One region of the Methylobacterium sp. 190mf genome, then DNA from elsewhere that is predicted to be linked to it. Evidence: predicted binding sites of a transcription regulator. Region 1 holds the regulator's gene; each other region holds the start of a gene.
The links. Region 1 encodes PhoB, which activates phosphate uptake and scavenging genes when phosphate is short. Its sites were predicted from a motif close to TGTCATNNANCTGTCAT; they were not measured.

Region 1 (5,532 bases):
CCGGGCGGTCCAGTCGGGCGAGCTGTTCCTGATCGATTCGGGAGCGCAGTACCCGGACGGCACTACCGACATCACCCGGACGGTCGCGGTCGGCGCGCCGAGCCCGGAGATGCGCGACCGGTTCACGCGGGTGCTGAAGGGGCACGTCGCCATCGCCCGGGCGGTGTTCCCGGTCGGCACGACCGGCGCCCAGATCGACGCCTTCGCGCGGGCACCGCTCTGGCAGGCGGGCCTCGACTTCGACCACGGCACCGGTCACGGCGTCGGCGCCTTCCTGTCGGTGCACGAGGGGCCGCAGCGGATCGCCAAGACCGGCACGGTGGCGCTCGAGCCCGGCATGATCCTGTCGAACGAGCCGGGCTACTACGCCCGCGGCGCCTACGGCATCCGGATCGAGAACCTCGTCCTGGTCGAGGCCCGCGCGATCGCGGGCGGGGAGCGCCCGATGCTCGGCTTCGAGACGCTGACGCTCGCTCCCTACGACCGCCGGCTGATCCGGCCGGACCTGCTCGAACCCGGGGAGCGGGCCTGGATCGACGCCTATCATGCGAGGGTCCGCGAGACCCTGGCGCCCGGGCTCGACACCGCGACGCGCGACTGGCTCGAGCGGGCGACGGCGCCGCTCGAGGAGTGAGCCGGCCGCAGGGGATCCCGAACGCGGTCCGTGGTAAGACCCGACGCCATGGTAAGACCGGACGCCATGGAAACGCCCGCGCCGAGCCCGACACGCCGCGCGTGAAACCGCGACCGCCCCGCGCGCGAAGGGACAGCATGATCCGCCGCCTCGCCCTCCTGATCCTGGCCGTCGCCGCGAGCCTCTCGGCCGCCGCGGCACAGGGGTTCCGCACGCCCGCGGACCTCGTGCGCGCGAGCCTCGTGGCCGAGCCCGCCGCCGTCGCCGGCGCGCAGCCCTTCACGCTGGCGGTGCGGATGCAGGTCAAGCCCGGCTGGCACGTCTACTGGCGCAACCCGGGCGATTCCGGCTTGCCCCCGGAGGTGACCTGGACTCTGCCGGCCGGCTTCAACGCGAGCGCGATCCGCTGGCCGGCGCCGGAGCGCATCCCGATCGCGACTCTCATGAACTACGGCTACGAGGGTGAGGTCACGCTCCTCGTCCCGGTGACGCCGCCGCCGAGCCTCGACCCGGCCGACCCGGTGCGGATCCAGGCCAAGCTGACTTACCTCGTCTGCGAGACCGAGTGCGTGCCCGGCTCGGCCGATCTCGCCCTGACCCTGCCGGTCGGCAAGGCCGAGCCGGACCCGGCCAACGCCGCGCTGTTCGCGCGCGCCCGCGCCGCGCTCCCCGTGCCGGCGCTCTGGCCCCTGAGCCTGTCGAGCCAGGGCGACACCCTGCGCCTCGATTTCGTCGCGGCCGGCCTCAAGCCCGAGGCGGTCCGGAACGCCGCGTACTTCCCCTACGCCGAGACGGCGATCGACAACGCCGCCGCGCAGGTGATGAGCGTCGACGGGACCGGCCTGCACCTGACCCTCGCCCGGAGCAGCCCGACCGACCCGGTGCCCGCCGCGCTGCCCGGCGTCCTGACGGTCGAGGCGGTCGACGCCGCCGGGACCCGCCGGCTCGCCTTCGCGTACGGCGACGAGCCGGTCCTCCCGGCCGCCGCGGCGCCGGCCGCGACCGCGCCGCCCGCGACCGCGCCGGCCGCCGCCGACTTCGACGCGCTGACGCTGGCGACCGCCGCGGCCTTCGCCTTCCTCGGCGGCCTGATCCTCAATCTGATGCCCTGCGTCTTCCCGGTCCTGTCGATCAAGGTGCTCGGCCTCGTGCGGCACGCGGGCGAGGGGCCGGCTCGGCTGCGGCTCCACGGCCTCGCCTACACGGCCGGCGTCCTGGCGAGCTTCCTGGCGCTCGCCGCCGCGCTGATCGGCCTGAAGAGCGGCGGGGCCGCGATCGGCTGGGGGTTCCAGCTCCAGTCGCCCGCCATCGTGGCGGGGCTCGCCTACCTGCTGTTCGCGATGGGCCTGAGCCTCTCGGGCGCGGTCCATGTCGGAGGCCGGCTCGCCGGCCTCGGCGACGGCCTCACCCGGCGCGGCGGCCTGAGCGGCTCGTTCTTCACCGGCGTGCTCGCGACCCTGGTGGCGACGCCCTGCACGGCGCCGTTCATGGGCTCGGCGGTGGGCTTCGCGCTGACCCAGAGCGCCGGCGTGGCGCTCGCCGTCTTCGCGAGCCTCGGCCTCGGCCTCGCCCTGCCCTTCCTGCTCCTGACCCTCTGGCCGCCGGCCCTGCGGGCGCTGCCGCGGCCGGGCGCCTGGATGGAGACCCTCAAGCAGGTGCTGGCCTTCCCGGTCTACGCCACCGTGGCGTGGCTGATCTGGGTGCTGGCGCAGCAGGTCGACCCGCGCGGGCTGCTGGCGGCGCTGATCGGCCTCGTCCTCGTGGGCTTCGCCGCCTGGGCCTGGGAGCACGGCCGCGCCGCCCCGCCGCGGGCCGGCCGGGTCGCGCAGGCCGCCGCCGCGCTGGCGCTGATCGCCGTTGGGGCCCTCGCCGTCACCCTGCCCCGGGACCGCGCCGCGCCGGCCGCGCAGGCCGCCGCCGACGGGATCGAGCCGTTCACGCAGGCGCGCCTCGACGCCCTGGTCGACGCGCACCGCCCCGTCTTCGTGGACATGACCGCCGCGTGGTGCATCACCTGCGCGGTCAACGAGGCGACCTCGCTCAACACCAAGGCCGTGCGGGCCGCGATGGCCGAGCGCGGCGTGACCTACATGAAGGGCGACTGGACCAACCAGAACCCCGAGATTACCCGCCTCCTGGAGAAGCACGGGCGCAGCGGCGTCCCGCTCTACCTGCTCTATACCGGGACGGGAGAGCCCCAGGTGCTGCCGCAGATCCTCACCGAGGGGACGGTCCTGGCGGCGCTGGAGGCGGTGCCGGCCGCCTCGGGCCGGAGCGCGGCGCTGGCGCGCTGAATCCCTGGAGACCGGGACGCGCGGATCTTCGCGGGCCCGTCCCACCGTCTTTGCGAGCGGAGCGAAGCAACCCAGCAGCGCCGCGCGCATCGGCGTCCCGCCGCCCTGGGTCGCTTCGCTGCGCTCGCGATGACGGTGCGCCGGAGCGAAGTCCTATCCGGACGGCCAGTGAGGCCGCCTCAGGCCTCCAGCGAGAAGGTCTCGTCGAAGGCGTAGCCCGAGCCCCGGACCGTACGGATCGGGTCGGTCTGGCGCGGGCCGTTCAGCGCCTTGCGCAGCCGCCCGACATGGACGTCGACGGTACGCTCGTCGATGTAGACGTCGTGGCCCCACACCCCGTCGAGGAGCTGCTCGCGGGAGAAGACCCGGCCCGGCGCCAGCATCAGGAATTCCAGGAGCCGGAACTCCGTGGGGCCCAGATGCAGCTCCTCGCCGCCGCGGCGGACGCGGTGGCCGGTGCGGTCGAGTTCCAGGTCGCCGGCCGCTAGCCGGTCCGAGACGTGGGCGGGCTTGGCCCGGCGCAGGAGCGCGCGGATCCGGGCGAGCAGCTCCGGGACCGAGAACGGCTTGACGATGTAGTCGTCGGCGCCCGTGCCGAGACCGCGGACGCGGTCGCCCTCCTCGCCCCGGGCGGTGAGCATAATCACCGGCAGGCGCTCGGTCTCCCGGCGCGCCCGGATCCGGCGGCACAGCTCGATCCCCGAGAGGCCGGGCAGCATCCAGTCGAGCAGGACGAGGTCCGGGATCCGCTCCGCCAGGAGCAGCTCGGCGTCGTCGCCGCGCGCCGCCGAATCCACCAGGAAGCCCTCGGCCTCCAGGTTGTAGCGGAGCAGCGTGCTCAGGGCCTCCTCGTCCTCGACGATCAGGACTTGCATGCTCACGTTCGAAGACTCGTTCTGCGGGCGGTCCCCGGATGGTGCAGGAGGCGCCGCCCCGCCTCAACCCGCACGGAGAGTGACCCCGGCCGCGCCCACAGGAAGGCGCCGGGGTCGGCGCCTCACGGCGCCTGCACGCCGTCCACGGTCGCGTAGTTCGACGCGTCGTTCTTCGGCCGGTCACCCGCCAGCGTCTCGCCCGTGGCGAGGTAGTGGATCGTCTCGGCGATGTTGGTGGTGTGGTCGCCGATGCGCTCGACGTTCTTCGCGCAGAACAGGAGATGCGTGCAGAACGAGATGTTGCGCGGATCCTCCATCATGTAGGTCAGGAGCTCGCGGAACAGGGAATTGTACAGGGCGTCGATCTCGCCGTCGCGCTCCCAGACGTCGTGGGCCGCCTGGACGTCGCGGCTCCCGTAGGCGTCGAGCACGTCCTTGAGCTGACCCTCGGCGAGGTCGCTCATGTGGCGCACGCCGAGCACGATCTTCTGGGCCGGCGCCTGGTCGGAGATCGCCACCACGCGCTTGGCGACGTTCTTGGCGAGGTCGCCGATCCGCTCCAGATCGCCGGAGACGCGGATCGCCGAGATGGTCTCGCGCAGGTCGATCGCCAGGGGCTGGCGCCGGGCGATCAGCAGCACGGCGCGCTCCTCGATGTCCCGCTGCAGCGCGTCGAGGCGCTTGTCGGCGAGGATCACCGCCTGGGCGAGCGTGTCGTCCCGGCGCACGAGGGCGTCGGTCGCCTCCGCGGTCATCTTCTCGGCGACGCCGCCCATCTCCGAGATCGAGCGACGCAGGTTCTCCAGGTCGGTGTCGTAGGAGGTGACGATATGGCCGGGCATGGCGGATCCTTCGATGGGGTCCCGGGGACGGCCCTCCGGGAGGCTTGCGGGACCCGCCGGCGCGCCGGAGACGCGAGCGGCGGTCCCGGGACCGGAGCGGCCCGGCAGACTAGCCGAAGCGGCCGGTGATGTAGTCCTGCGTGCGGCGTTCCGTCGGGTTCATGAACATCCGGTTGGTCGGACCGAACTCGACGAGCTGCCCCAGATACATGAAGGCGGTGAACTGCGAGATGCGCGCCGCCTGCTGCATGTTGTGGGTGACGATCACGATGGTGAACTCGTCGCGCAGCTGCTCGATCAGCTCCTCGATGCGGCCGGTGGAGATCGGGTCGAGCGCCGAGGTCGGCTCGTCGAACAGGATCACCTCCGGCTTCTGCGCCACCGTCCGGGCGATGCACAGGCGCTGCTGCTGGCCGCCCGACAGGCCGGTCCCGGGCTGCCGGAGCTTGTCCTTCACCTCGTCCCAGAGGGCGGCCTTGCGCAGGGATTCCTCGATCCGGCCGTCGAGCTCGGATTTCGGCAGCTTCTCGTAGAGGCGCAGGCCGAAGGCCACGTTGTCGTAGATCGACATCGGGAACGGCGTCGGCTTCTGGAACACCATGCCGATGCGCGAGCGCAGCTCGTTCAGGTCGACGGAGGGGCTGAGGATGTTCTCGCCGTCGAGCAGGATCTCGCCCTCCGCGCGCTGCTCCGGGTAGAGGCTGTAGATCCGGTTGAAGCAGCGCAGCAGGGTGGACTTGCCGCAGCCGGAGGGGCCGATCAGCGCCGTCACCTGCCGGTCGTGGAAGTTGAGGTTGACGTCCTTCAGCCCGTGGAAGCTGCCGTAGTAGAAGTTCAGGTCCTTGACGGCGATCCGCACGGGGCCGCCCTCTTCGGCGCGGTTGCGG
Region 2 (5,532 bases), on a different contig from region 1:
GATCGTCGCGCGCCGATGGGAGGGGATCGTGCCCGAGGCTGTTCCGCCCCTGTCCGGGTGCCGCGTCCTCGTCGTCGAGGACGAGTATCTCATCGCCAGCGAGGTCAAGCGCTGGTTGCACAGCGCCGGGGCCGAGGTGATCGGCCCGGTCCCACGCGCGGATCTCGCCCTGGACCTGATCGCCGAGCAGACGCCCGACGCCGCGGTGCTCGACGTGAATCTGGGCGACGGGAACAGCGTCTATCCGGTCGCCGAGCGTCTCGGCGTCCTCGGCGTGCCGTACCTGTTCGCCACCGGCGACGTGCGGGTCACCGGCGCCCCGGCCGAGGCGAGCCGGCCCATCCTGGAGAAGCCCTTCGTGGCGGCGGAGCTGGTCCGGGCCGTGACCCGACTCGTCGCGGCCGCCTGAGGCCGCCGCGCCGCCTCAGAGAGGGCCCGGCCCGGGATGCGGGCCCATGCGCCGGCGGTCGTGCTCGATGGCGAAGACGTGGGCGTAGAGGTTCGCGACCCAGCCCCGCCCCTCGACCGTGAGGTCGAGGAACCGGATCGCGTCCCCGATCACGGGCTCGATCTTGCCCCAGAAGAACGACGGGTAGCGCTCCGCGAGGTCGGCCGGGCTGTCGTAGCCGAGTTCCGCGTTGACGCCGATCTCGGCGAATTCGTGGAACAGGGCGTTCAATTTGCGCGGGTAGAGCGGGTCGCCGAGCTGACCGATCAGGTCGGCCGCCCGCAGCAGGCCGGCCTCGGTCCCGGTCTCGCGATGGGAATCGTCCTCGGGGACCGGGAAGCGGGTCAGCTCAATCGCCCGGATGACCCGGGACGCGTCGACGAGATCGTGCGTGCCGAAGCGCTCCTGCACGGCCAGCTTCGAGCGCTCCACGTGGTAGGGTGCCAGCGCCGCGTCAGAGGCGCCCCGGGGCAGGCTGACGGTCGTGCCCTGCGCGTCGATGACGAAGGCCTGCAGCCGGTCTCCGGCGCAGACGCCGCGCACGTAGCCGATGTCGTGGTAGAGGGCGGCCAGGATCATGTGCAGCCAGTCCTCGGGCGTGATGCCCTGCTGCAGGAAGCGGCCGCGGAGGATGTCCTGGGCGACCAGGGTGACGAGGGCCGTGTGGTCGCCGTCATGGTAGAGGGCGTCGCTCCCGACGATCCGCTCGATCGTCAGGCGCGCCGCGGCCTCGATGATCTCGGCGTAGCGCGGCTCCCGGCTGCCGAAGGTCCGCTGGTAGGTCAGGGCCAGGTGCTCGCCGAGGGCGTCGGCGAGCATCTTGGTCGCGTCGAACATGGGATCCTCGCCGTCAGCTGCGTCGGGCGGCGCCGCGCCCGGCCGGGTCGATGGAGATCACGCGGATCGCCCCCCGCGATCGACGAGCCGCTCCTCGAGATAGGCCGCCGCGTCCGCGTAGAGTTCGTAGCGGCGCAGCAGCACCGCCCGCTTCTCGGCCTTCGTCGCCGCGTCGAGCTTGGCGCGGGCCCTGTCGGCGCGGGCGCGCAGCTTCCCGGCGAGCTTCTCGAAGGCGGCATCGATGCGCGCGCCGACCTTCTCGCCCTCGGCGCGCGCCGGATCGGGGTCGTCCCGCCGGCGCTTCGGCCCGGCCCTCTTCGCTTCTCCAGCCATGACGCATCTCCGGTCGCCCCGATCGGTGGCGGAACCGTATGACGGAACGATCACGGGCGCGACATGGGATCGGCCGCCGCGGGCGCGGCGCTTTCTCAGGCGTGTCACGGAACGCTGCTCTAGGTCGGCCCCGCGACGCGCAGGAGAACCGGCGATGCGGCCCGACGACAGCTCTGCCCCGGATGCCACCTTGAATGCCAACGCGGATGCCACCCTGGAGGCGATCCGGCGTGACCTCGCCGACAGCTACGACGAGGAGCTGGAACTCGGGCTCGAGGAGGATCGCCTCGACCGGCTCGCGGCCGAGCTCGGCGGCGCGCCGCCCGATCATCTCGACCGCAAGGTCTATTTCCGCGCGCTGCTCCGGCTCCAGCACGAACTGGTCCGGCTCCAGGACTGGGTGCAGGACCGGAAACTGCGCGTGGTCGTGCTGTTCGAGGGCCGCGACTCAGCCGGCAAGGGCGGCGTGATCAAGCGGATCACCCAGCGCCTCAATCCCCGCGTCTGCCGCGTCGCCGCCTTGCCCGCCCCGAGCGAGCGCGAGCGGACGCAATGGTATTTCCAGCGCTACGTCTCCCATCTGCCCGCCGGCGGCGAGATCGTGCTGTTCGACCGCTCCTGGTACAACCGCGCCGGCGTCGAGCGGGTCATGGGCTTCTGCACCGAGGCGGAGGTCGAGGAGTTCTTCCGGTCGGTCCCCGAATTCGAGCGCATGCTGGTGCGCTCCGGCATCGTCCTGGTAAAATACTGGTTCTCGATCACCGATGCCGAGCAGGAATTCCGCTTCCGGATGCGGATCCGCGATCCGCTCAAGCAGTGGAAGCTGTCGCCCATGGACGTCGAGTCGCGGCGCCGCTGGGAGGACTACACCCGGGCCAAGGAGGACATGCTGGCGCGGACCCATATCCCCGAGGCGCCCTGGTGGGTGGTCGAGGCGGTCGACAAGCGACGGGCCCGCCTGAACTGTATCAGCCACCTGCTCGACCAGATCCCCTACGGCAGCGTGGAGCACCCGGCGGTCCACTTGCCCGAGCGCCTGCGGCACGCGGACTACGTGCGCGGCCCGGTCCCCGCCGCGATGCTCGTTCCGGCCGCGTTCTGATCGCGGCGCGGAGACGGCGCGGGAGTCGTGATCCTGTCGCGGTGGCGCGGCTATAGCGCCGCCATGGCGAAGCGCCCCATGACTCTCGACCTGTTCACGACCCTGGATATCGTCGATGACGACGTCTCGGCCGTCGTCGACGCCTATCTGGCCGATCCCACGCCCGGTTCGGTGGCGTTCGGGGACGGCTTCCGCATCGATCCCGCGGCCGCGGTGGCCTCGCATCCCTTCGCCCGGACGCTGATCGATCAGCCCTGGGCCGATGCCGGGCTGCGCCGGGCCGCCATCCGCGCCGCCATCCTGCTGGCGGAGCCGGAGCGGGTCTGACCGGATCGGCCGCCTGTCGCGCGATATTCGTGGGGCTGGCATGCCGCTTCCATCGCGCTGGCATACCGCTGTCATGCGGCCGTCATGGGCGGGATGGCAGGTCGCCGCCACGGCGAACCTCCCGACCCTATGCCGCCACTCCGCCCGCCCGGTCCTGCCGTGGCGGGCTTTTGTATGCCCGCGGCTCGGCCATCGCGACGACGCGCGTCGGATCCTACGCCTAAAACGGTAGGTGTGCCGGCCTCCGACCACACGACGCCCGGTTGTAATCTGAGGCGGAGACGGCGCGGATGAACGGCGCGCCTTCACGGTGAGCGATCGGTTTACCCAAACCGCACAATTGCGCCGACCGCCCCGATCCGGGCGCGATCGGCGGGCGTTCTACGGGCAGGTCCACCGGAGACGTGCTGACATGCTGATCCTCAACCCGATGACCGGCCAGATGGTCGAGGTGCGCGTGCCCCGGCCGAAGCCGAAGGCCGCCTGAGCGCGCCAGCTCTCCGTCCGCTTCCCCGCACGCCCGCGGCCCAGGCGGCGTGCCCCTCCAGCCCCGCACGACCAATGCTGCCGACCGATCTCGACCGACCCGCCGAACTGACCCTCTGGCCGGGCTACGCGCCGGCCCGGGTGGCCGTGTCGCACAGTTTCCCGACGCTGCGGGCCGCCCTCGCCGCCGCGGTCGCGGCGATCGACGCCGAGGATGCCAATCCCTGGATCATCACCGAGGGCGGCGACATCCTCGCTCCGGGATGGATCCGCGCGAACACCGCGGGCGCCGTCCTGCAGTAGCCGGACGTCAGCCGGCGAGCTGGTCCGCGCCGCGGTTGCGCCACCGGTACTCGCTCGGCGAGATCCCGTAGCTGTCCTTGAAGCGGCGGCTGAAATGGCTCTGGGTGCAGAAGCCGCAGCTGTAGGCCAGCTCTCCGACGGCCAGATGGGCGAAGCCGGGATCGGCGAGACGCTGCGCGGCGGTCTCCAGCCGCCGCCGCCAGATCCAGTCGGCGATGTTGCGGTCCTGCTCGCGGAACAGGGCCTGGAGGTGGCGCAGCGACACGCCGACGGCCGCCGCGAGCCGGGCGGGGTCGAGGTTCAGGTCGCCGAGATGGGCCTCGATGTGGGCCAGCGCGCGCTGGAAGATCAGGACGCCCTGGATGTTCTTGGGGGTCTCGTGCGCGAGGCGTTCCGCGATGCTCGCGACGATGAGATCGACGCCGACCGACGCCATGCGGTTCGACATGTCCGGCGTCAGGCGCTCCGCGTTGCGGACCAGTTCCTGGAAAAAGGTCGTGACCATCGACGTGCCGACTTGATCCGCGCCGATCGTGAGGCACGTGAACCGGCGCGTCGAGCCGAGGGCGCGCTCCAGGGCCGCGCGCGGCAGCTCGACGAACAGCGTCTGCGTGTCGACGTCGGAGGCCATCGTCGCCGGCCGACGGTCCATCACGACGATGTCGCCGGGATTCTGGATCGCGGTGCGGTCGTCCTGCGCGCTGAACACGCGGCCCTTGAGCGTGATGGCGACGTTCAGGGTCTCGTACTTGCCGTGCCGGCGGATCGTGTCCGGGGTCGCGACGGTGGTGACGGCGCTCTGCGTCACGCGCGTGATCAGCAGCGGCCCGACCTCCGCGGCCTCCAGCGTGCCGGTGAAAGCGTGCGCCACGGCAGGCGTAAGTTCGACCGGCACGATCCGCTCGAAGATCGTCTCACGCCAGAGGCGGAAACTGTCTTTCGGCTTGAAATCCGCCGTAGAGAACAAAGTCCTCATAGAAAATTCTTGTATTCATGCTTCGCCGCGCGCGCTCGGGAAAACGGTAGCACGCTTTCAGGCAAGCGCAACGGCGCCGACCAACCTAAGAGGGTTCTCGACCTTGTCAGGAGCCCATAACGTGTCCGATTCGTCCCTCGTCAGCCCCCAATCCAATATCGTGCTGACGGCAGGGCTCGTCGCTGCCTATGTATCGAACAATCGGGTTCCGACCGCCGACCTTCCGACCCTCATCGCGCAGTGTCACGACGCGATCACCGCGCTGGCCGCCAACGGGGCGGCGTCGATCGAGGCGGCGGGGGACACGGACGCGCTGCGCGACCGGCCTACCGCCGCGCAGATCCGCAGCTCGATCCGGCCCGACGGCATCGTGAGCTTCATCGACGGGCGCCGGTACAAGACGCTCAAGCGCCATCTCACGGCCCACGGCCTGCACCCGCAGAGCTACCGCGAGCGCTACGGTCTGCCGGCCGATTATCCGATGGTCGCGCAGGAATATGCCGAGCGCCGGTCCGCGCTGGCGCGCTCCATCGGCCTCGGCGTGCCGGGCGAGCGCGCCGCCTGAGCCGACCCGCCTCGGCAGGCCGCGGCTGATTCGTGGCTGGCGCTCCGGGCCTCAGGCGGCCGCGTGCCGTCCGTCGGGCAGCAGATCCCGGCTCGCCTGCTCGATCCGTTTGAGCCAGTCCTCGGCCGCCGCCGCCCGCAGGGTCGCGGCCTCGG
Region 3 (5,532 bases), on a different contig from region 1:
CCGCCACGTCCGGGTGGCTCGCCAGCACCGCCTCCATGCCGCCGGTGGACAGCCGGTGGCCCGCGACGTTGATGATGTCGTCGGTCCGTCCCAGGACCGTGATGTAGCCGTCGGCGTCGATCACCCCGGCATCCGACGTGTCGTAGTAGCCCGGGAAGGTGGCGAGGTAGCTCGACCGCATCCGGTCGTCCGAGCCCCAGAGCGTCGGCAGGCAGCCGGGCGGCAGGGGCAGGCGGATCGCGATGGTGCCCATGGTGCCCGCCGGAACCGGCTTGCCGCCCTCGTCCAGCACTTCGACCCGGTAGCCCGGCATCGGCACGCAGGTGCTGCCGTGCTTCACCGGCAGGAGGCCGAGGCCCATCGGGTTGCCGGCGATCGGCCAGCCGGTCTCGGTCTGCCACCAATGGTCGACCACCGGTCGGCCCAGCACGCGCTCGGCCCAGGCGACCGAGTCGGGATCGGCGCGCTCGCCCGCCAGGAACAGGCTGCGGAAGGCCGAGAGGTCGTGATCGGCGATCCGGGCGCCCTTCGAATCCTCCTTCTTGATCGCCCGCAGGGCCGTGGGCGCGGTGAACAGGCAGACCACCCCGTACTCGGCGACCACCCGCCAGAAGGCGCCGGCATCGGGCGTGCCGACAGGTTTTCCCTCGTAGAGGACCGTGGTGCAGCCGTGCAGGAGCGGCGCGTAGACGATGTAAGAGTGGCCGACGACCCAGCCGATGTCGGAGGCGCAGAAGTAGGTCTCGCCGGGCTGGACGCCGTAGAGGTTCGGCATCGACCAGGCCAGGGCGACGAGGTAGCCACCGGTATCGCGGACCACGCCCTTCGGCTTTCCGGTCGTGCCGGAGGTGTAGAGGACGTAGAGCGGGTCGGTGGCGGCGACCGGCACGCACGCCGCGCTCCGCCCCGCCGTCCGGGCGGCCGCCACGGTCTCACCCCAGTCGCGATCCCGGTCCGCGACGAGGGTCGCGGGCCCTTGCGGGCGCTGGAGGATCAGGCAGGCCTCCGGCTTGTGCCGCGAGGCCGCGATCGCCGCGTCGAGGAGCGGCTTGTAGGCGACCACGCGGTTCGGCTCGATCCCGCAGGAGGCGGCGAGCACCACCTTCGGCGCCGCGTCCTCGATCCGCACCGCCAGCTCGTTGGCGGCGAAGCCGCCGAACACCACCGAGTGGACCGCGCCGAGCCGGGCGCAGGCCAGCATGCCGAACAGCGCCTCGGGCACCATCGGCATGTACAGGATCACCCGGTCGCCCTTGCCGACACCGAGGTCGGCCAGCACGGCGGCCAGCACCGCCACCTCGTCGCGCAGCGCCCGGTAGGTGATGCTGCGCTTGGTCCCGGTCACGGGCGAGTCGTAGCGGATCGCCACCTGATCCGCCCGGGCCCCGTCCGCGTGGCGGTCCACCGCGTTGTGGCAGGCGTTCAGGGTGCCGTCCGGGAACCAGCGTCCGTAGGGGCCGGAATCCGGCGCGAAGGCCCGCTCCGGCGCCCGCGCCCAGTCGAGGGCCCGCGCCGCACCGAGCCAGAACGCCTCGGGGTCGCGGCAGGCCGATTCGTAGATCTCCGGGTAGCGGCCCGGCAGGCTGGCTCTCGTCATCGGTTGGGCGTTTCCTCGCGGACCGCTCTCCGGCGGCGGGCCGCAGAGTAGCCCATTCTGGCGCGCGCGGGAGTGACCACCGGAGAGAAGGCCGCGCCCAGGTCGCGGTGGCCGAGGCCGGACGTCCGCCAAAAGAAAACCGCCGCACCGGGGCTCCCGATGCGGCGGTCGTCAGCTTGAATTCGCTATCGGATTGGACGTCTCAGGCGTCAGTGCAACGTGTCGTTGCCCGCCTGAAGCTTGTTGATCTCGTCCTTGAGCAGGAGTTTCCGTCGCTTCAGCTCGGCGATGTGGAGGTCGTTCGCCGAAGGTCTGTGGATCGCTTCCTGAATCTCGCGCTCGAGGGCTTCGTGCTTCCGGGCGAGTTGGTTCAGATGCGTCTGCAGCGACATGAGTCGAATCTCCTGTCATCGTTTCGACACAACGAGATTGGCACAGGATGCCGGACCTGTCGAAGCGTTTTCTGCTGCTAAGTCTGATGATTGCTTACCGCGCCGCCTTGTCCGGCGCCGGAGCGTGACGCATGCTCTCGGGCGACGAACGGTCTTCGGGTTCTCAGGTGACGATGGCGGACGAGGCGGGTGAGGGTGCGCAGTCGGACCTCCTGGGCGAACTGGCGCGGCTGCGCGAGGAGCACCGGGATCTCGACAGCGCCATCGAGGCGCTGGAGCGCAGCGTCGCCGGGGACCAGCTCCAGATCCAGCGCCTGAAGAAGCGCAAGCTCACGCTGCGCGACCGCATCTATCACATCGAGGACGCGCTCACGCCGGACATCATCGCCTGATGCCGGTGGACGCCCTCCGGCCCCGCCTTGCCGCGGGCCCGCGCCGCCTGTAAGCGCCCTCTTTTGCCGGGATCAACGATGGCGTCGCCTCCTCCGGTCGCGATCATCATGGGCAGCCAGTCCGACTGGGCGACCATGCGTCATGCCGCCGAGACGCTCGACGCGCTCGGCGTACCGTACGACGCGCGCATCGTGTCGGCCCACCGCACGCCGGACCGGCTCGTCGCCTTCGCCAAGGGCGCGGTCGCAGCTGGCCTCAAGGTGGTGATCGCCGGTGCGGGCGGCGCCGCGCACCTGCCCGGCATGGCGGCCGCGATGACCCGCCTGCCGGTCTTCGGCGTGCCGGTGGAGTCGAAGGCCCTCTCCGGCCAGGACAGCCTGCTCTCCATCGTCCAGATGCCGGCCGGCATCCCGGTGGGGACCCTGGCGATCGGCCGGGCCGGGGCGGTGAACGCGGCCCTGCTCGCCGCCGCCGTCCTGGCGCTGACCGATCCGGACCTGGCGGAGCGCCTGGAGGCGTGGCGCGCGGCCCAGAGCGCCTCGGTGGCCGAACGGCCGGTGACGGAAGAGAACGCGTGACGGACAAGATCCTCGGCCCCGGCTCCATCCTCGGCATCGTCGGTGGGGGCCAGCTCGGGCGCATGATCGCGCTCGCGGCGGCCGATTACGGCCTCAAGGCGCATGTCTACGCGCCCGACGCGGACAGCCCCGCCTTCGACGTGGCCGCCCGGACCACCTGCGCGGCCTACGACGACGCCGCGGCGCTGGCGGATTTCGCCCGCGGCGTCGACGTCGTGACCTACGAGTTCGAGAACATCCCGCACGCCACCGCCGACGTCCTCGCCCGGCACGCCGCCCTGCACCCGAACGCGCGCGCGCTCTCGACCACGCAGGACCGGCTCTCCGAGAAGGAGTTCATCAACGGCCTGGGCATCCCGACGGCGCCGTTCCGGGCGGTGGACACGCCCGACGACCTCGACCGGGCGATCGAGGTGATCGGCCTGCCGGCCGTGCTCAAGACCCGCCGCTTCGGCTACGACGGCAAGGGGCAGCGCATGCTCCGCGAGCGGGCCGAGGGCGACCGCAACGCCCTGTTCGCCGAGTTCGGCGGCGCGCCGCTGATCTTGGAGGGCTTCGTGCCGTTCGAGCGCGAGGTCTCGGTGGTGGGCGCGCGCGGGCGCGACGGCAGCTTCGCGGCCTACGATCTCTGCGAGAACGAGCACCGCGACCACATCCTCGCGCTGACCCGGGTGCCGGCGCCCGGCGTGTCCGCCGAAACGGGTCGCGCCGCCGTCGAGATCGCCCGGCGGATCGCCGACGCCCTCGACTATGTCGGCGTGCTCGCCGTCGAGATGTTCCTCGTCCGCGAGGACGGGGCGGAGCGGCTGGTGGTCAACGAGATCGCGCCCCGGGTGCACAATTCCGGCCACTGGACCAGCGAGGGCGCGCTGACCTCGCAGTTCGCCCAGCACGTCCGCGCCGTCTGCGGCTGGCCGCTGGGCGATGCGGGCCGGGTCGGCGGTTTGCCCGTCGAGATGCGCAACCTGATCGGCGCCCAGGCCGACGACTGGCACGCCCTGCTGGCCGAGCCCGGTGCCCACCTGCACCTGTACGGCAAGGGCGAGGCGCGCCCCGGCCGCAAGATGGGCCACGTCACGCGCTTCGGGCCGGGTCCGACCGGATCCTGAGGCTTCGAGGGCACACCCGCGTCGCCGCGTGATCGCCGGAGGGCCGTCCGCGGCCCCGCGGAACGGTCGAGCCATACCTTCGCCACATCCCGCCGCTTCCACGACAGTGTGGTCGGTTCCGTATGCTGTCGCTCGAACCCGCCCGCACCGCTCGGTCCCGCCGGGACCGGCGGGGGCCGGATCACGACGCGGCGCTTCTTAAGCCGGCCTTCACCGTGATGCGCGACGGTGCCCCGAACTCGGGCGTGCCCGGCGCTCGGCGCGGGCTCTTGGACTGTGAGGGGCGGGGCGGGCGCGCGCGGAGCGGGCGACGCCTCGGGGAGAGTGGGGCAATGAACGTACGCAACCGGCTGGGACGGAAGACGGCACTGATCGGCGCGGCCTTGGTCTCGGCTGCCGGCCTCGCGGGCTGCGAGACCGTCGGCAGCGCGGCCGGTCCGCGGCAATACGCGGTCCTGGAGAAGGACACGACTGGCGCCACGAACGTCAACATCGCCTCCCTGACCGAGGTCGTGCAGCGCAACCCGAACGACGCGGCGGCCTACAACACCCGCGGCGCCGCCTACGCCCGCGCCGGCCAGTTCAACGACGCCATCGGCGACTTCACCAAGGCGATCCAGCTCGATCCGAACTCCGCCTCCGCCTACAACAACCGCGCCCTGGCGAACCGCCAGATCGGCCGCGACGGCCCGGCGCTGCAGGACTTCTCCAAGGCGATCGGGATCGATCCGAATTACGGGCCGGCCTATATCGGCCGGGCCAATGTCGAGCGCGCGCAGGGCAACCTCGACCAGGCGCTGAACGACCTCAACGTCGCGATCCGCCTGAGCCCCGAATCCGCGCAGGCGTACCATGCCCGCGGCCTCGTGAAGCAGAAGCAGGGCCAGGACACCCAGGCGATCGCCGATTTCGACGCCGCCATCGACCGCGACCCGTTCGTGGCCGCGCCCTACGCGGCCCGCGGCCAGAGCCTGATCGCGACCAACCAGTACGCGAAGGCGATCGAGGACTACAACGCCGCGCTCAACGTGAACGCCAAGGACGCCACCTCCTGGGCCTATCGGGGCCTCGCCTACGAGAAGCAGGGCCAGCGCAAGGAGGCGATGGAGAACTACCAGCGCGCCTCGACGATCGACCCCAACAACACCGTCGCGCGGGCCGGCCTCGGCCGCGTGCAGGGCGGTGTCGGCACGCTGTTCAACTGATCGCTCCGTCATCGCGGGGAGCGGAGCGACGAAGGGCAGCGCGACACGTTCGAGCGTGGCGCCGCCGGATCGCTTCGCTCCGCGAGCGGAGACGGTGCCAGCGCCCGAGGCGAACTACGCCGCTAGCAGGCCGTTCTCGTCCTGCGTGATCCGGCGCAGGTGGTGGGCGGTGTCGCCGAGCTGGTACTCGATCATGGCGAGCCGCTTGAAGTGGTGGGCGCCGATATACTCGAGCGTCATGCCGATGCCGCCGTGGAG
Region 4 (5,532 bases), on a different contig from region 1:
CAGCCGGTTGATGAGGCGCAGCAGCGTGGACTTGCCGGCACCGGACCGGCCGATCACCCCGACGAAGCTGCCGGGCTCGATCCGGAGCGACACGCCGTCGACGGCGCGTCGGTCGCCGTACTGGCGCGTGAGATCCTCGATAACCAGCATGCCACCATCCGCCGGGGAACGGCCGCACGTAGACGCCGGTTTGACGACGATTGGATGACGTATTCGGGACGATTATATTTGCCGGCGCAGCATCTCGGCTTTTCGATAGCCGACTTAATCTTCGTGGCGCTCCAGGAATGCTTCGATGGGCAGCCCGCGGAAATCCGGCAGCGCCCGGCGCAGGCGCTCGTGGTCCCAGTCCCACCACGCCAAGCGGGTCAGACGGTCCGCGACCGCCTCGGGGAAGCGGCGCCGGACCGGCCGGGCGGGATTGCCGACGACGATCGTGTAGGGCTCGACGTCGCGGGTGACGATGGCGCCCGCCCCCACCACCGCGCCGGTGCCGATCGTGCGCCCGGGCAGGACGACCGCGCCGTGGCCGATCCAGACATCGTGGCCGATCGCCACCGGGCTCGCCCGGCGCCGGTCGAAGAAGGCGGGCTCGTCCGATTCTTCCGGCCAGTAGGCGCGCGCCCGGTAGGTGAAGTGCGCCTGCGACGCCCGCTCCATCGGGTGGTTGCCGGGATTGATCCGCACGCTGGCGGCGATCGAGCAGAACTTTCCGATCGCGGTGTAGATCACCTCGCCGTCCTCACCGATGTAGGAATAGTCGTCGAGGGTCGTCTCGGTGAGGCGGGTGCGGGCGCCGACCTCGGTGTAGCGGCCGAGGCGGCTGTCAACGACCCGGGCGCTCGGATCGAGCGCGGGTTCGAGGCCGAGGGGGCGGTCAACCACGGGCCTCTCCGAAGGGCAGGCGCGCCAGGAGCCGGAACGGTCCCGACCCGTCCTGGGTCAGGAGGCTGACGGCGTCGATCCGCAGGGGCTCCGGTCCCGCGGCGGCGTAGGCCTCGGACAGGCGCCGGTGCCAGAGGTCGCGCTCCGCCTCCGGCAGGGCGTCGGTCAGGGTCATGTGGAAGCGGAAGGCCTCGAACACGTAGGGGTAGCCCCAGCGGTCGAGGAGCGCGCGGCCGCGCGGGTCGAGGCGCTCCGGCCGGCGCTTGGCGCGCTCGGCCTCCGTGAGCGGTGCCCGGAACGGGTCGAGGGCGGCGACGCACTCGGCGGCGAGGAGCCCGAGTTCCGGCGGGGGTGTCTCCGGCACCAGGGCGAGGAACGGCCCGAGGGCGGCGACCCGGAGCGGCCCCACCGCCACCGGCGGGTGCGCGGCCGCGAGGGCGCGGGCGGCGGCCACGAGGTCGGCCTCCCCGGTGCCCGGGGCGAGGCGCAGCGGCGCCTTGAGGGTGGCGTGGAACCCGTAGACCCGCGCGCCCGCCGTGACGGGTGCGAGATCGCCGAGCCCCTCCGGGTGCGGGACCGGCAGCCCGGTGACGTTGTCGGTGCCGAGGATCGCCCGGCCGAAGCCTTCGAGGCGCGAATCCGGGGCGGGCAGCCAGTAGAGGGCGTAGCGGCGCGACACGTCAGGGCCTCCGATCGCCGGGCGGTCAGGCCGTCGGCGCGTAGGTGCGCGCGTCGGCGGCCCGCCGGGGGCGCACGTCCATGGCATTGCCCCGCCACACGATGGCGCTCCGCATCCAGGCGCCGACCCAGATCGCCGGGATCAGGGCGTCGCGCGCCAGGAAGGCGGCCAGCGTGCGGGGCGAGCGGTGCCAGCCCGCGCGGAGAGCGAGCCGGTGCTCCGCGGCATAGCACAGGGCGGCGAGGCCGGCAGCGCCCGCGAGGCCCGCGAGGCTTCCGGCCCAGAGGGCGACGAGGAGCGCCGGCAGCAGGACGCCGCTGCCGATCTCGGGGGCGAAGAACAGCGGGAAGGTCACGCGGCGCAGGCGCGCCCAGCGCAGCTGCCGCGCCCAGACCTCCCGGAAGCCGCGCGGGCCGAGCGGCTGCTCGAACGGGCTCGCCACGAGGTGGACCCGCTTGCCGGCGGCGCGCACGAGCTTGGTGGCGGCCGCGTCCTCGGCGATCTCGGCCGCGAGCGCCTGGAGGCCACCCTGCGCCTCCAGGAAGGGCTTGTGCCAGAGCATGCTCTTGCCCTGCGCGAAGCCCAGCCCGAAGGCCTCGGCGGCGTATTGCCAGCGCGCCTGCAGGGTGTTCAGGAAGGCGCACTCCACCTCCGCCATGAAGCTGCCCGGGCGGGCGCCGGCCGGGGTGGAGCAGACGAGGCCGGTATCGGCGCGCCACGCCGCCTGCAGCCGCTGGAGGTAGTCCGGCGGCATGGCGACGTTGGAATCGGCGAGCACCACCCAGTCGTGGGCGGCGGCGCGCCAGCCGCGCAGGCAGTTGTTGAGCTTCGGGTTCGCGCTGACGCGCTCGTCGCCGAGGATCAGGCGGGCGGGCACGTGCGGGTGGGCCTCGATCAGGCGCTCCACCATCGGGACGATCGGGTCGGCCGGGTCGGCCACGCAGAAGATCAGCTCGTAGGACGGGTAGTCGAGGCGGAAGCTGCGGAGGAGCATCTCCTCGCTGTAGGCCTCGACCCCGCGCAGGGGGCGGACCAGGGAGACGGGCGCGCCGTCCGGGAACCGCGACGGGCCGTGGTCCCGGCCGAGGCGCCGGGCCGCGACGGCGATGCTGCCGATCTGGACGACGGCCAGGAGCGCGCCGAGGGACAGGGCCGGCACCGTGGCGTCAATCATGCGGATCCCTCGTGCGATCGGGCGAGCGGTCCGGTCCGCTAGCGGCCGGACCGCGTCAGGCGTGTGACAGCGCCGCCCGACGCTCTCGGACACGCACTCGGACACGCTCGCCGACGCGCGGCGTCGCGGGCCGTCACCCAACCGTCACCGCGCGGTTTTAATCCCCGCTCACCACGAAAGATTCCGCGCGAGGGTTCATGTCCGATACCGCCGTGATGCCGTCGGGAGCGGTGGGAGGCCGGAAGGCGGGCGGCCCGCGCCTCGACCACGGGATGCATCTCGGCGGGGTGGTGGCGTTCCTGCTCGTCCTCGTGGCGGGCCTGGGCTACGCGGTGGTGAGCCTCATCGCGGACATGAACGCGGTCGGGGAGGCGCCCCTGGCCTACGGCGCCTTCGCGCTGCTCGGCCTCGCCCTGCTGATCGCCCTCGCCTTCGAGTTCGTGAACGGCTTCCACGACACCGCCAACGCGGTCGCCACGGTGATCTACACCCACTCGATGCCGCCGCTCGTCGCGGTGATCTGGTCGGGCGTCTTCAACTTCCTCGGCGTGATGCTGTCCTCGGGCGCCGTGGCCTACGCGATCGTCACGCTGCTGCCGGTCGAGCTGATCCTCAACGTCGGCTCGCACGCGGGCTACGCGATGATCTTCGCGCTGCTGCTGGCGGCCATCATCTGGAACCTCGGGACCTGGGCGTTCGGGCTGCCGAACTCGTCGTCCCACGCGCTGATCGGCTCGGTGCTCGGCGTCGGCCTCGCCAACCAGCTGATGAACGGCGGCGACGGCACCGCGGGCGTCGACTGGACCCAGGCGCTCAACGTGTTCAAGGCGCTGCTGTTCTCGCCGGTCTGCGGCTTCGTGCTCGCGGCGCTGCTGCTGCTCGCCCTGAAGGTCACGGTCCGCCGCAGGGACCTCTACGAGGCGCCCGCGGGCGAGGCGCCGCCGCCCCCGTGGATCCGCGGCCTGCTGATCCTCACCTGCACGCTGGTCTCGTTCTTCCACGGCGGCAATGACGGGCAGAAGGGCATGGGCCTGATCATGCTGATCCTGATCGGCGCCGCCCCCACCGCCTACGCGCTCAACCGCACCATGGCGGACGACACGACGCCCGCCTTCGTGCAGGCCTCGACGGCGGCGAGCGCGGTGTTCTCCGCCCGCGCCCCCGGCGCCGCGGTGCCGGACGCCGCGGCCGCGCGCCGGACCGTGACGGAGGCGCTCAAGACCAAGGCGCTGAACACGCCGCCCGTCTACGCGGCGCTGGCGGCGCTCTCGAACGACATCGCCGCCAGCGTGAAGAATTACGGCGCGATCCGCACGGTGCCGGCCGCCCAGACCCAGAACCTGCGCAGCGACATGTACCTCGCCGCCGACGCGGTGCGCGTCCTGCCGGGCGCCGGGGCGGACTTCTCGGAAGCCGACAAGGCCGACCTGAAGCGCTACGCGGGCCTGCTCAACGACGGCACGCGCTACATCCCGGGCTGGGTCAAGGTCTGCGTCGCCCTGGCGCTGGGTCTCGGCACCATGGTCGGATGGAAGCGCATCGTCGTCACGGTGGGCGAGAAGATCGGCAAGACCCACCTGACCTACGCGCAGGGCGCGTCGGCCGAGATCGTCGCCGCCGGCACGATCGGGCTGGCCGAGCTCTACGGCCTGCCGGTCTCGACCACCCACATCCTGTCGTCGGGCGTCGCCGGCACGATGGCGGCCAACGGCTCGGGCCTCCAGATGTCCACGGTGCGCAACATGGCGCTCGCCTGGATCCTGACCCTGCCGGCGGCGATCACCCTCGCGGCCGCTCTCTTCTACCTCCTGCGCCACGTGTTCTGACGCGGGTCCGGCCGGACGGGCCGGAGACCGCGCTCCGCCCCCCGACGAAGTGACCCGGTCTCCGGCCTCCCGCAGCGCGCCACGGCGCTTCAGGAACTCGCCATCGCCCGCACGAAGGCCAGGCAGGTCCGGCGCGCCGCCGGACTGTCGATCGCCACGAAGGCCGAGACGAGGTCGGCCGCCTGGGTCATGGCCGCGTCGGGCCGGTCGGCATCCGGGTAGAAGCTCGCCACCGGCACGTCGAGGATGCCGGCGATGCGGCTCAGGGCGTCGCTCGTGCGCGCCGCCCCCGGTACCGGCGCGCGGTCCCGGGCCGGATCCGCGGAAGCGTCGGGCGCCATCGCTCAGGCCGCCTTGTGGCCGAGCTGGATCGCCCGGGCGATCTCCGAGCGCCGCGCGGCGTAGCCCGGGGCCACCATCGGGTAGTCGGCCGGCAGGCCGTACTTCGCCCGGTACCGCTCGGGGGTGAGGCCGTGCGCGGTGAGGTGGCGCTTCAGAGTCTGGTAGGACCGGCCGTCGATGAAGCTGATCAGGCCGTCCTGCTGGATCGAGGCATCGACCTGCGACTGGCTCAGCCCGACCCCGCCGAACTCCGACGGCGCGCAGCGGAGCACCGCGATCGCCGTGTGCACTTGGTCGATCAGCGCCGGCAGTGCCGTGACCTCGATCGCGTTGCGCGAGACGTAGGCCGCGACGATCGCGCCGACCTTCTCCAGCATGAAGGTTGAACGGTGGTCGGTGAGGTGGTCCATCTGAGACATCGCTGTTGGAGGGCGTCCCGATCCTCGTGCCCCGTCTCCGGTGGGCCCGCTCGCGCGGGCTTTGCGGGACGAAACCGAGACGACGGGCCAGCCGAGGGATTTCTACCTCAAGTTGATTTCACTCCGTTTCTTGAGGTTGCAGATAATATACAATATGAGCGGCCGGCGGTTTGTCCGGCAGCGCGAGGTTTTTTGCTCCACCGCGCA

Region 2: the regulator PhoB is predicted to act here: its motif matches at 1,657-1,673, upstream of ppk2 (polyphosphate kinase 2).
Region 3: the regulator PhoB is predicted to act here: its motif matches at 2,003-2,019, upstream of C4T42_RS16720 (DUF465 domain-containing protein).
Region 4: the regulator PhoB is predicted to act here: its motif matches at 2,870-2,886, upstream of C4T42_RS21730 (inorganic phosphate transporter).

What each region holds. Positions count from the first base shown of each region.
Region 1 covers NZ_FNVI01000015.1:116,867-122,398, forward strand. The annotation lists gene C4T42_RS18775 (aminopeptidase P family protein) at 1-634, shown strand, start outside; gene C4T42_RS18780 (protein-disulfide reductase DsbD domain-containing protein) at 772-2,928, shown strand; gene phoB (phosphate regulon transcriptional regulator PhoB) at 3,108-3,803, opposite strand; gene phoU (phosphate signaling complex protein PhoU) at 3,926-4,645, opposite strand; gene pstB (phosphate ABC transporter ATP-binding protein PstB) at 4,755-5,532, opposite strand, start outside.
Region 2 covers NZ_FNVI01000001.1:225,757-231,288, forward strand. The annotation lists gene C4T42_RS01050 (response regulator) at 29-409, shown strand; gene C4T42_RS01055 (hypothetical protein) at 425-1,285, opposite strand; gene C4T42_RS01060 (hypothetical protein) at 1,343-1,618, opposite strand; gene ppk2 (polyphosphate kinase 2) at 1,773-2,720, shown strand; gene C4T42_RS01070 (hypothetical protein) at 2,799-3,047, shown strand; gene C4T42_RS01075 (hypothetical protein) at 3,609-3,836, shown strand; gene C4T42_RS01080 (helix-turn-helix domain-containing protein) at 3,844-4,812, opposite strand; gene C4T42_RS01085 (MucR family transcriptional regulator) at 4,934-5,377, shown strand; gene C4T42_RS01090 (hypothetical protein) at 5,429-5,532, opposite strand, start outside.
Region 3 covers NZ_FNVI01000013.1:36,250-41,781, reverse strand. The annotation lists gene C4T42_RS16725 (propionyl-CoA synthetase) at 1-1,597, opposite strand, end outside; gene C4T42_RS16720 (DUF465 domain-containing protein) at 1,807-1,989, opposite strand; gene C4T42_RS16715 (DUF465 domain-containing protein) at 2,121-2,381, shown strand; gene purE (5-(carboxyamino)imidazole ribonucleotide mutase) at 2,460-2,960, shown strand; gene C4T42_RS16705 (5-(carboxyamino)imidazole ribonucleotide synthase) at 2,957-4,069, shown strand; gene C4T42_RS16700 (tetratricopeptide repeat protein) at 4,402-5,274, shown strand; gene C4T42_RS16695 (acyl-CoA dehydrogenase) at 5,389-5,532, opposite strand, start outside.
Region 4 covers NZ_FNVI01000019.1:127,678-133,209, reverse strand. The annotation lists gene phnC (phosphonate ABC transporter ATP-binding protein) at 1-150, opposite strand, end outside; gene C4T42_RS21745 (chloramphenicol acetyltransferase) at 265-885, opposite strand; gene C4T42_RS21740 (DUF1045 domain-containing protein) at 878-1,564, opposite strand; gene C4T42_RS21735 (ceramide glucosyltransferase) at 1,590-2,738, opposite strand; gene C4T42_RS21730 (inorganic phosphate transporter) at 2,936-4,564, shown strand; gene C4T42_RS21725 (hypothetical protein) at 4,654-4,905, opposite strand; gene C4T42_RS21720 (MucR family transcriptional regulator) at 4,909-5,316, opposite strand.